One region of the Janibacter cremeus genome, then DNA from elsewhere that is predicted to be linked to it. Evidence: riboswitches for the same ligand, from Rfam matches in the RefSeq annotation. Region 1 holds a riboswitch; the other holds the start of a gene.
What was found. A riboswitch is a leader RNA that binds a small molecule or an ion and turns the genes downstream of it on or off. The one in region 1 is predicted to bind cyclic di-AMP.

Region 1 (3,392 bases):
CCGCGGAGCCGACCTCGGCGACGGTCCCGGCGATCTCGTGGCCGACGACGAGGGGGTAGGGCGCCTCGCCCCACTCGCTGCGGGCGGTGTGGATGTCGCTGTGGCAGATGCCGGCGTAGGCGATCTCGATGAGCACGTCGTGCTCGCCGAGGTCGCGGCGCTCGATGGTCGTCGGGGACAGGGGCTCGGTGGCGGAGGGGGCCGCCCAGGCCTTCACGGTGCGCACGGGTGCGCTCCTCTCGTGGACGAAGGGGGATCCTGCCCAGTCAACCCCTCACCCGCGTCATCGGCAAACCATGTGTCGGGTGTGGCGTGGACCACCACAGGCTAGGACAGGCGAATCTGCGTCAGGCGTCGGGCGCGACCAGCAGCCGCAGCAGCGGCGCGGCGTCGTCGGGCAGGTCGGCGGCCGGGTCGAGCCAGCGCACCTCCTCGATCTCGGCCGCCGGCACCACCTCCGGCCGGGAGCGCCCCCTCAGGTGCGGGTGGCTGAAGACACTGGCGAGGAGCGGACGGCCGGCCTCGTTGGCGGCCGCGGTGCGGTGCACCGCGACGAGGTCGAGCAGCTCCGGCTCGAGCACCAGCCCCAGCTCCTCCTCGACCTCGCGCACCGCGCACTGCTCCGGCCTCTCGCCCGCCTCGGGCTTGCCGCCCGGGTGCATGAAGGAGGTCGTCCCCCGCTTGCGGACGGTGAGCACGTGCCCGTCCGCGTCGGCGAGGACGACGGCGCTGACGACGATCGCGTCTCCGGCCCCGCGCGGGCGGTCCGACGCCAGGGCGGCGTAGACGAGGGAGTCGGTCCACTCCCCCTTGCTCCACCAGTCCTGCCGGCTCCGCGCCTCCAGGTGCATCCCGAGGCGCTCGCACAGGGCTGCCGAGCGGGTGTTGCGCGCGTCCATCTGCGCGGCGATGCGGTGCATCCCGTAGTGGGTGAAGCCGGCCTCGAGGACCGCGGCCGCCGCCTCCGTCGCGAAGCCGCGCCCCGCGACCTCCGGGTGGAAGGTCCAGCCGATCTCCCCCTTCGCCCCGGTCTCGTCGGTGGCCCACAGGGCGACGTCGCCGATGACCCGGCCCTCGTGCTCGACGACGAGGGCGAGGGCGCGCGTCGGCGCCTCGATACCGGTGCGCGCGAGGCGCTTGGCGAGGTCCTCGCGACCCGACTCCCGCGACCACGGGTGGGTCAGGAGGTAGCGCGCGACGTCGGGGATCGAGTAGTAGGCCAGCAGGGCGTCGAGGTCGGACGCGGCGTGGGATCGCAGGCTCAGGCGCTCGGTGCGGATCGGGAGGAAGGGGGTGGGCACGGCGTTCAGGATGCCCGCCGGAGGGGCGATCGGTCACCTCCGCAGCCGGGGGTTCCGCCAGCCGCTGACGGCCCCGAGTCCCCTGACATAGCGCATCCCGAGCGAACCTGACCGTTACCTGAACGCGGCGTTCAGAATTCTTGACACCACCGTGACCATTTCGTGTCCTGATGGGCTAGTCTCGTCCTCGCCACCGCATCCAGCGGTGGACCGCTCTGGTCGCCGAGTCCTGCCACCCAGATCGGATCTGCGCAAACAGGAAGTGGCAGGAACGGGGGACCCAGGACCTCTGGCCGACAGGCCTCGGGGTGAAGTCCTTCCGGCCCGGACACCCGGGCCACGGACGGGATGTCTCCATCCCAACCCGACAGCTAACCCCGCAGGCGCAGGAGAGCACGATGACTCAGTTCTATGCCGGTCGCCACCGCGCGCCGCAGCAGCCCACCCTCCGCAAGACCGGCTTGAGCGTCGCCGCCGCCGCAGCGCTCGGTCTCACGGCCCCCGCCCTGCTCACCACCGGCACCGCTTCCGCGGCACCGGCCACCGTGAGCGCGCCGTCGGTCACGAGCACGACGAGCGCCTTCTCCGACATCGTCGGGTACGGCGACCGCGGCTCCGTGGTGCGCCAGATCCAGCGCGTCGTCGGCACGAGCGTCGACGGCATCTTCGGCCCCGCGACGCTCTCGGCCGTCAAGGACTACCAGGCCGACAACGGCCTGGCCGTCGACGGCGTCGTCGGCCCGCGCACCGGCTCGGAGATGGGTCTGGGCGGCTCGACCTCCAGCACCTCGACCCGCGCCGCGAGCAGCACCTCGAACTTCACCGGCGTCGTCCGCTACGGCGACCGCGGCTCCCTCGTCCGCGAGGTCCAGCGGGCCGTCGGCACCGGCGTCGACGGCGTCTTCGGCCCCGCGACGCTCTCGGGCGTCAAGCGCTTCCAGGCCGACAACGGCCTGGCCGTCGACGGCGTCGTCGGCCCGCGCACCGGCTCGGCCATGGGCCTGCAGGGATCCTCCTCGTCCTCGCCCACCCGCGCCTCGCGCACCGCCACCCGCACCGCGATCTCCAGCAACAGCTCGGTCCTCGACACCGCGGCGGGCCTCGTCGGCATCGCGTACCGGTACGGCGGCACGACCCCCTCCGGCTTCGACTGCTCCGGCTTCACCCAGTACGTCTTCGCCCAGCACGGCATCTCCCTGCCGCGCACGGCCGAGCAGCAGCGCCAGGCCGCCACGCGCGTCTCCTCGCCGCAGCCGGGTGACCTCGTCTTCTTCGGGGCCCCCGCGTACCACATGGGCATCTACGCCGGGAACGGCATGATGTACGACTCCGGCAACTCCCGCGTGCCGGTCTCCAAGCGCGCGATCTGGACCTCGAACGTGACCTACGGTCGCGTCTGATCCACCCCACGAAGGGCCCCGACCACCACGGTCGGGGCCCTTCGTCGTGGGACCGCCGTAACCGGGCGGAGGCGGTGGGGCCCCCTCTTCGGGGCGCTCTAGGGTGGTGAGCGATGCACACCGAGGCTGCGGAGACGACATGAGCGGGATACCCGAGCTGTCCGATGAGTCCGTGCGGCACTTCGCCCGGATCCGCGAGGACTTCACCCGGATGATGCTCGGCTACCGCTTCGGCATGGAGCAGGTGGCCACCCGGCTGGACATCCTGCGCGAGGAGTTCACCGAGCTGCACCAGGACAATCCGATCGAGCACATCTCGAGCCGGCTGAAGAGTCCCGAGAGCATCATCGCAAAGGCCGACCGGCAGGGCGTCGAGCTGGAGATCGAGGCGCTGCGCGCGGGCATCACCGACATCGCCGGTATCCGCGTGGTCTCCCCCTTCGTCGCCGACCTCTACCGGCTCGTCGACTCGCTCACCGCGCAGCCCGACATCACGGTGCGCACCGTCAAGGACTACGTCGCCCGGCCCAAGCCCAACGGCTACCGCTCCCTCCACGTCATCCTCGAGATCCCGGTCTTCCTGTCCTCGGGACCCGTGCAGGTCCCCGTGGAGGTGCAGTTCCGCACGGTCGCGATGGACTTCTGGGCGAGCACGGAGCACAAGATCTTCTACAAGTACGAGGGTGACGTC
Region 2 (3,392 bases), 600 kb from region 1:
AGGAGCTGGCGGCCGTCATGGGCGAGACCACCGCCAAGGAGGACGCATGAACATCATCCTCGGCCTCGCCATGGGGCTGCTCCTCGCCGCGTCCGGCCTGACCCTGACCCGCGTCGCCCTCGGCCCGACCAACCTCGACCGGGCCCTGTGCCTCGACGTCATCATCGTCATCGTCACCGGCATCCTCGCCACCCAGATCGTGCGCAGCGGGGACGCGGCGGCCTTGCCGATCCTCGTCGTCTTCAGTCTCACCGGCTTCGTCGGCTCGGTGTCCGTGGCCCGCTTCATGGGCCGGAAGGAGGACGTGGAATGACCTGGACCACCCTCTTCGACATCGCCGGGGCGATCTCGCTGCTGCTCGGCGCGCTGCTCGCCTTCATCGGCGCCGTCGGCCTGGTCCGCCTGCCCGACCTCTTCGCCCGGATGCACTCCGCGACGAAGCCGCAGACCCTCGGACTGCTGCTGATCCTGCTGGGACTGGCCCTGACGGTGCGCACCTGGGCCGCCGTGGCCACGCTGCTCATCGTCATCGGCGCCCAGGGCCTGACCGCCCCCGTCGCCGCCCACATGCTCGGCCGCTCGGGCTACCGCAGTGGCGTCACCGAGGACGACCTCCTGCACATCGACGAGCTCGGCGAGGCGTACCGCCGCATGCAGCGGTGATCTCGGAGTGGTCGAAGGGAGCAACCGCCACGTCAGGTCGTCAGCTGGTGCGACTTCCGCATCGCACGAGGTGACCACCTGATCCGAGCGGACGAAGGGAAGGGGTCGCCCGACTCAGGCCGACGTCCGCACCGTGCATCGGTGCGGGGACGCAACCGGTCGTGCGGACGTCGCGCCAAGGGCGATCGCTTTCCTTCGTCCGCGCTGGCGTCCGGTCACCCCGGGACATGACGAAGGGGGCGAAGGGAGAGTCTCCCTTCGTCCCCTTCGCTGAGGTCGATCAGACGCGGCCGTAGCCGGAGACGCCGCTGAAGACCGGTCGGATGCTGACGGACTTGCCGCTGCGCGGGGAGTCGATCATCATCCCGTCACCGACGTAGATGCCCATGTGGTACGCGGGCGCGCCGAAGAAGACGAGGTCGCCCGGCTGCGGGTCGGACACCGGGGTGGCCATCTGACGCTGCGCCTCGGTCGTGCGCGGGAGGGAGATCCCCGCCTTGCCGAAGACGTACTGGGTGAAGCCGGAGCAGTCGAAGCCGGAGGGGGTGCTGCCGCCGTAGACGTAGGGCGTGCCGATGTACTGCTTGGCGATGTCGATGACGCCACCGGAGGACGGGGCGGGCGCAGCCGGGGCACTCGGCTCGGACGAGGCCTGCGCCGGGGCCTGACGCTCCTGCGAGCGGCTCGGGGCCGACTCCTGGCGCTCCTCGGCCTGCTCCTGGGCAGCCTGCTCGGCAGCAGCCTCCTGCTCACGCTCCGCGGCCTCGCGCTCAGCGGCGCGCTCCGCACGCTCGCGCAGCTCCGCCTCGGTGGGGCCGGTCGGCTTGGCGACGGGCTCGACGGCGACCTTGCCGAAGGACTTGGTGGCCTTCTCGGAGGCCTTCGCCGCGGGGGCGGTCACGGCCGCGGTCTGCTCGAGCGCCGTGGCGGCCCGGTCGGAGGCGTTGGCCTGCACGGCGCTGACGGCCTGCGGCGCGGGCTCCGTGTCGACGGGGCTCGCCTGCGCGGGGATGGCGATCGCGGCCACGAGGCCACCGGAGGCGGCGACGACGGCCGATCCCTTGGCCAGCGGCGTGCCGGCGTCGGTGATGATCTGGCCGAGCTCGGTGGCCGGGTTGTAGCGACCGGGGGCGCGGTGGCGCCCGACGTTGTGGGACACAGTTGTCTACCTCTCCCGCCTACGAGGTCAGCTGTCGGGTTCGGGCCAGAGGTGCGGCCCGGCCCCGTGGCGGCGGATCACCGTGGTGACCCGTCTCCGCGGGACTTCACCCCGAGGAGCATCTGCGATGCCCCGGTGTGGGTCCCCCGCTCCTGCCAAGCGGTGTTCGTCAAAGCCCGTCAGTCGCGGTGGCAGGACTCGGCGCCGCTCGACGGATCCGCCCAGGGGAGGCGGACGCCCCGACCGTACATGGAGATCACGGGGATGTCACGCCAAGGTCACGGAAGGTACCGGACGCGGTCAGGAGTCACCGCGCGACGGCCTCGACGAAGACGTGGTCGGCGACTTCGCGGGGCAGCGCCACGGCGTCGGCGACGTCCGCGCCGTCGCGCTGGACGAGGATCCGGTCCTCGTCGTCGAGCGAGACCTGGACGACCACCCCGGGCCGCAGCTGGGCCTCGGTGAGCAGGGTCAGGGCGTCGGTGTCCACCTGGGCCGGCTCACCGATCCGGCGCACCCGGAAGTCCCCGACCGGGTCCGACTCCACCGCCTCGCTCAGGCTCGTCATGCCCTCCAGGTAGTCGTCGACCTCGTCCTCGCCGCTGAGCAGCTCGTCCAGCCCCGGGATCGGGGTCCCGTAGGGGGACTCGCGGTGGTCGGGCAGGATCCCGAGGATCTTGCGCTCCACCCGCTCGCTCATCACGTGCTCCCACCGGCAGGCCTCGTCATGGACGTGCTCCCACTCCAGGCCGATGATGTCGACGAGCAGGCGCTCGGCGAGGCGGTGCTTGCGCATCACGCGCGTCGCCAGCTGCTGGCCCTCCTCGGAGAGCACGAGCTGACGGTTGGCCCCCAGGCTGACGAGTCCGTCCCGCTCCATCCGGGCGATCGTCTGCGAGACGGTCGGTCCCGAGTGGCCGAGGCGCTCCGCGATGCGGGCGCGCATCGGGGGGATGCCCTCCTCCTCGAGCTCGAAGATGGTGCGGAGGTACATCTCCGTGGTGTCGATGAGATCCTTCACAGGCTCCATCATGCCTTGTCCGTCCAGCGTCCGGGCCCGTCCGCGGGGCCGCCCACCCGCTCCCGATCGGCCCGGGAGATGAACACTCTCGCCCACCCCAGACCGGCGAGACCGACGACCCCGAGCGAGACGGCCGCTGCGGGCAGGGAGACCAGCGCGGTGACGGCGCTCAGCCCGAGCGACCCGCTCGCGTTCCCGGCCTCCCCCATGAGCCGCCACGCCCCGAGGAACTGGGCCCGGTCCTGCCGCGGAGCGGCGTCCGCCCCGAGGGTCATGACGATCCCCGCACCGAGGCCGTTGCCGATGGCCATGACGAGAGCGACGGCGAGGAGCGCCCCCTTCGTCTCCGCCACGGGCAGCACGAGGAAGGAGCCGGAGACGATGACCAGCAGCCCGGTCACGACCCAGACCCGGCCCAGACGATCCATCGCCCACCCGCCCGGGTAGACGAGGAAGAGCTCCGCGACGCCGGCCACGACGAAGATCTGCGAGGAGTCCACGCCGTCGAGCCCGATGTGGATCGCCCACAGCGGGAGGACCACGAGCCGG

Region 2: linked by a shared signal. The riboswitch ahead of O9K63_RS14545 (C40 family peptidase) and the one ahead of O9K63_RS11550 (NlpC/P60 family protein) in region 1 are both predicted to bind cyclic di-AMP.

What each region holds. Positions count from the first base shown of each region.
Region 1 covers NZ_CP115184.1:2,444,302-2,447,693, forward strand. The annotation lists gene O9K63_RS11535 (NAD(P)-dependent alcohol dehydrogenase) at 1-226, opposite strand, end outside; gene O9K63_RS16795 (GNAT family N-acetyltransferase) at 348-1,301, opposite strand; cyclic di-AMP (ydaO/yuaA leader) riboswitch at 1,540-1,702, shown strand; gene O9K63_RS11550 (NlpC/P60 family protein) at 1,700-2,701, shown strand; gene O9K63_RS11555 (GTP pyrophosphokinase) at 2,841-3,392, shown strand, end outside.
Region 2 covers NZ_CP115184.1:3,044,859-3,048,250, reverse strand. The annotation lists gene O9K63_RS14560 (Na+/H+ antiporter subunit E) at 1-50, shown strand, start outside; gene O9K63_RS14555 (monovalent cation/H+ antiporter complex subunit F) at 47-313, shown strand; gene mnhG (monovalent cation/H(+) antiporter subunit G) at 310-663, shown strand; gene O9K63_RS14545 (C40 family peptidase) at 944-1,822, opposite strand; cyclic di-AMP (ydaO/yuaA leader) riboswitch at 1,824-1,997, opposite strand; gene O9K63_RS14540 (metal-dependent transcriptional regulator) at 2,130-2,855, opposite strand; gene O9K63_RS14535 (MFS transporter) at 2,852-3,392, opposite strand, start outside.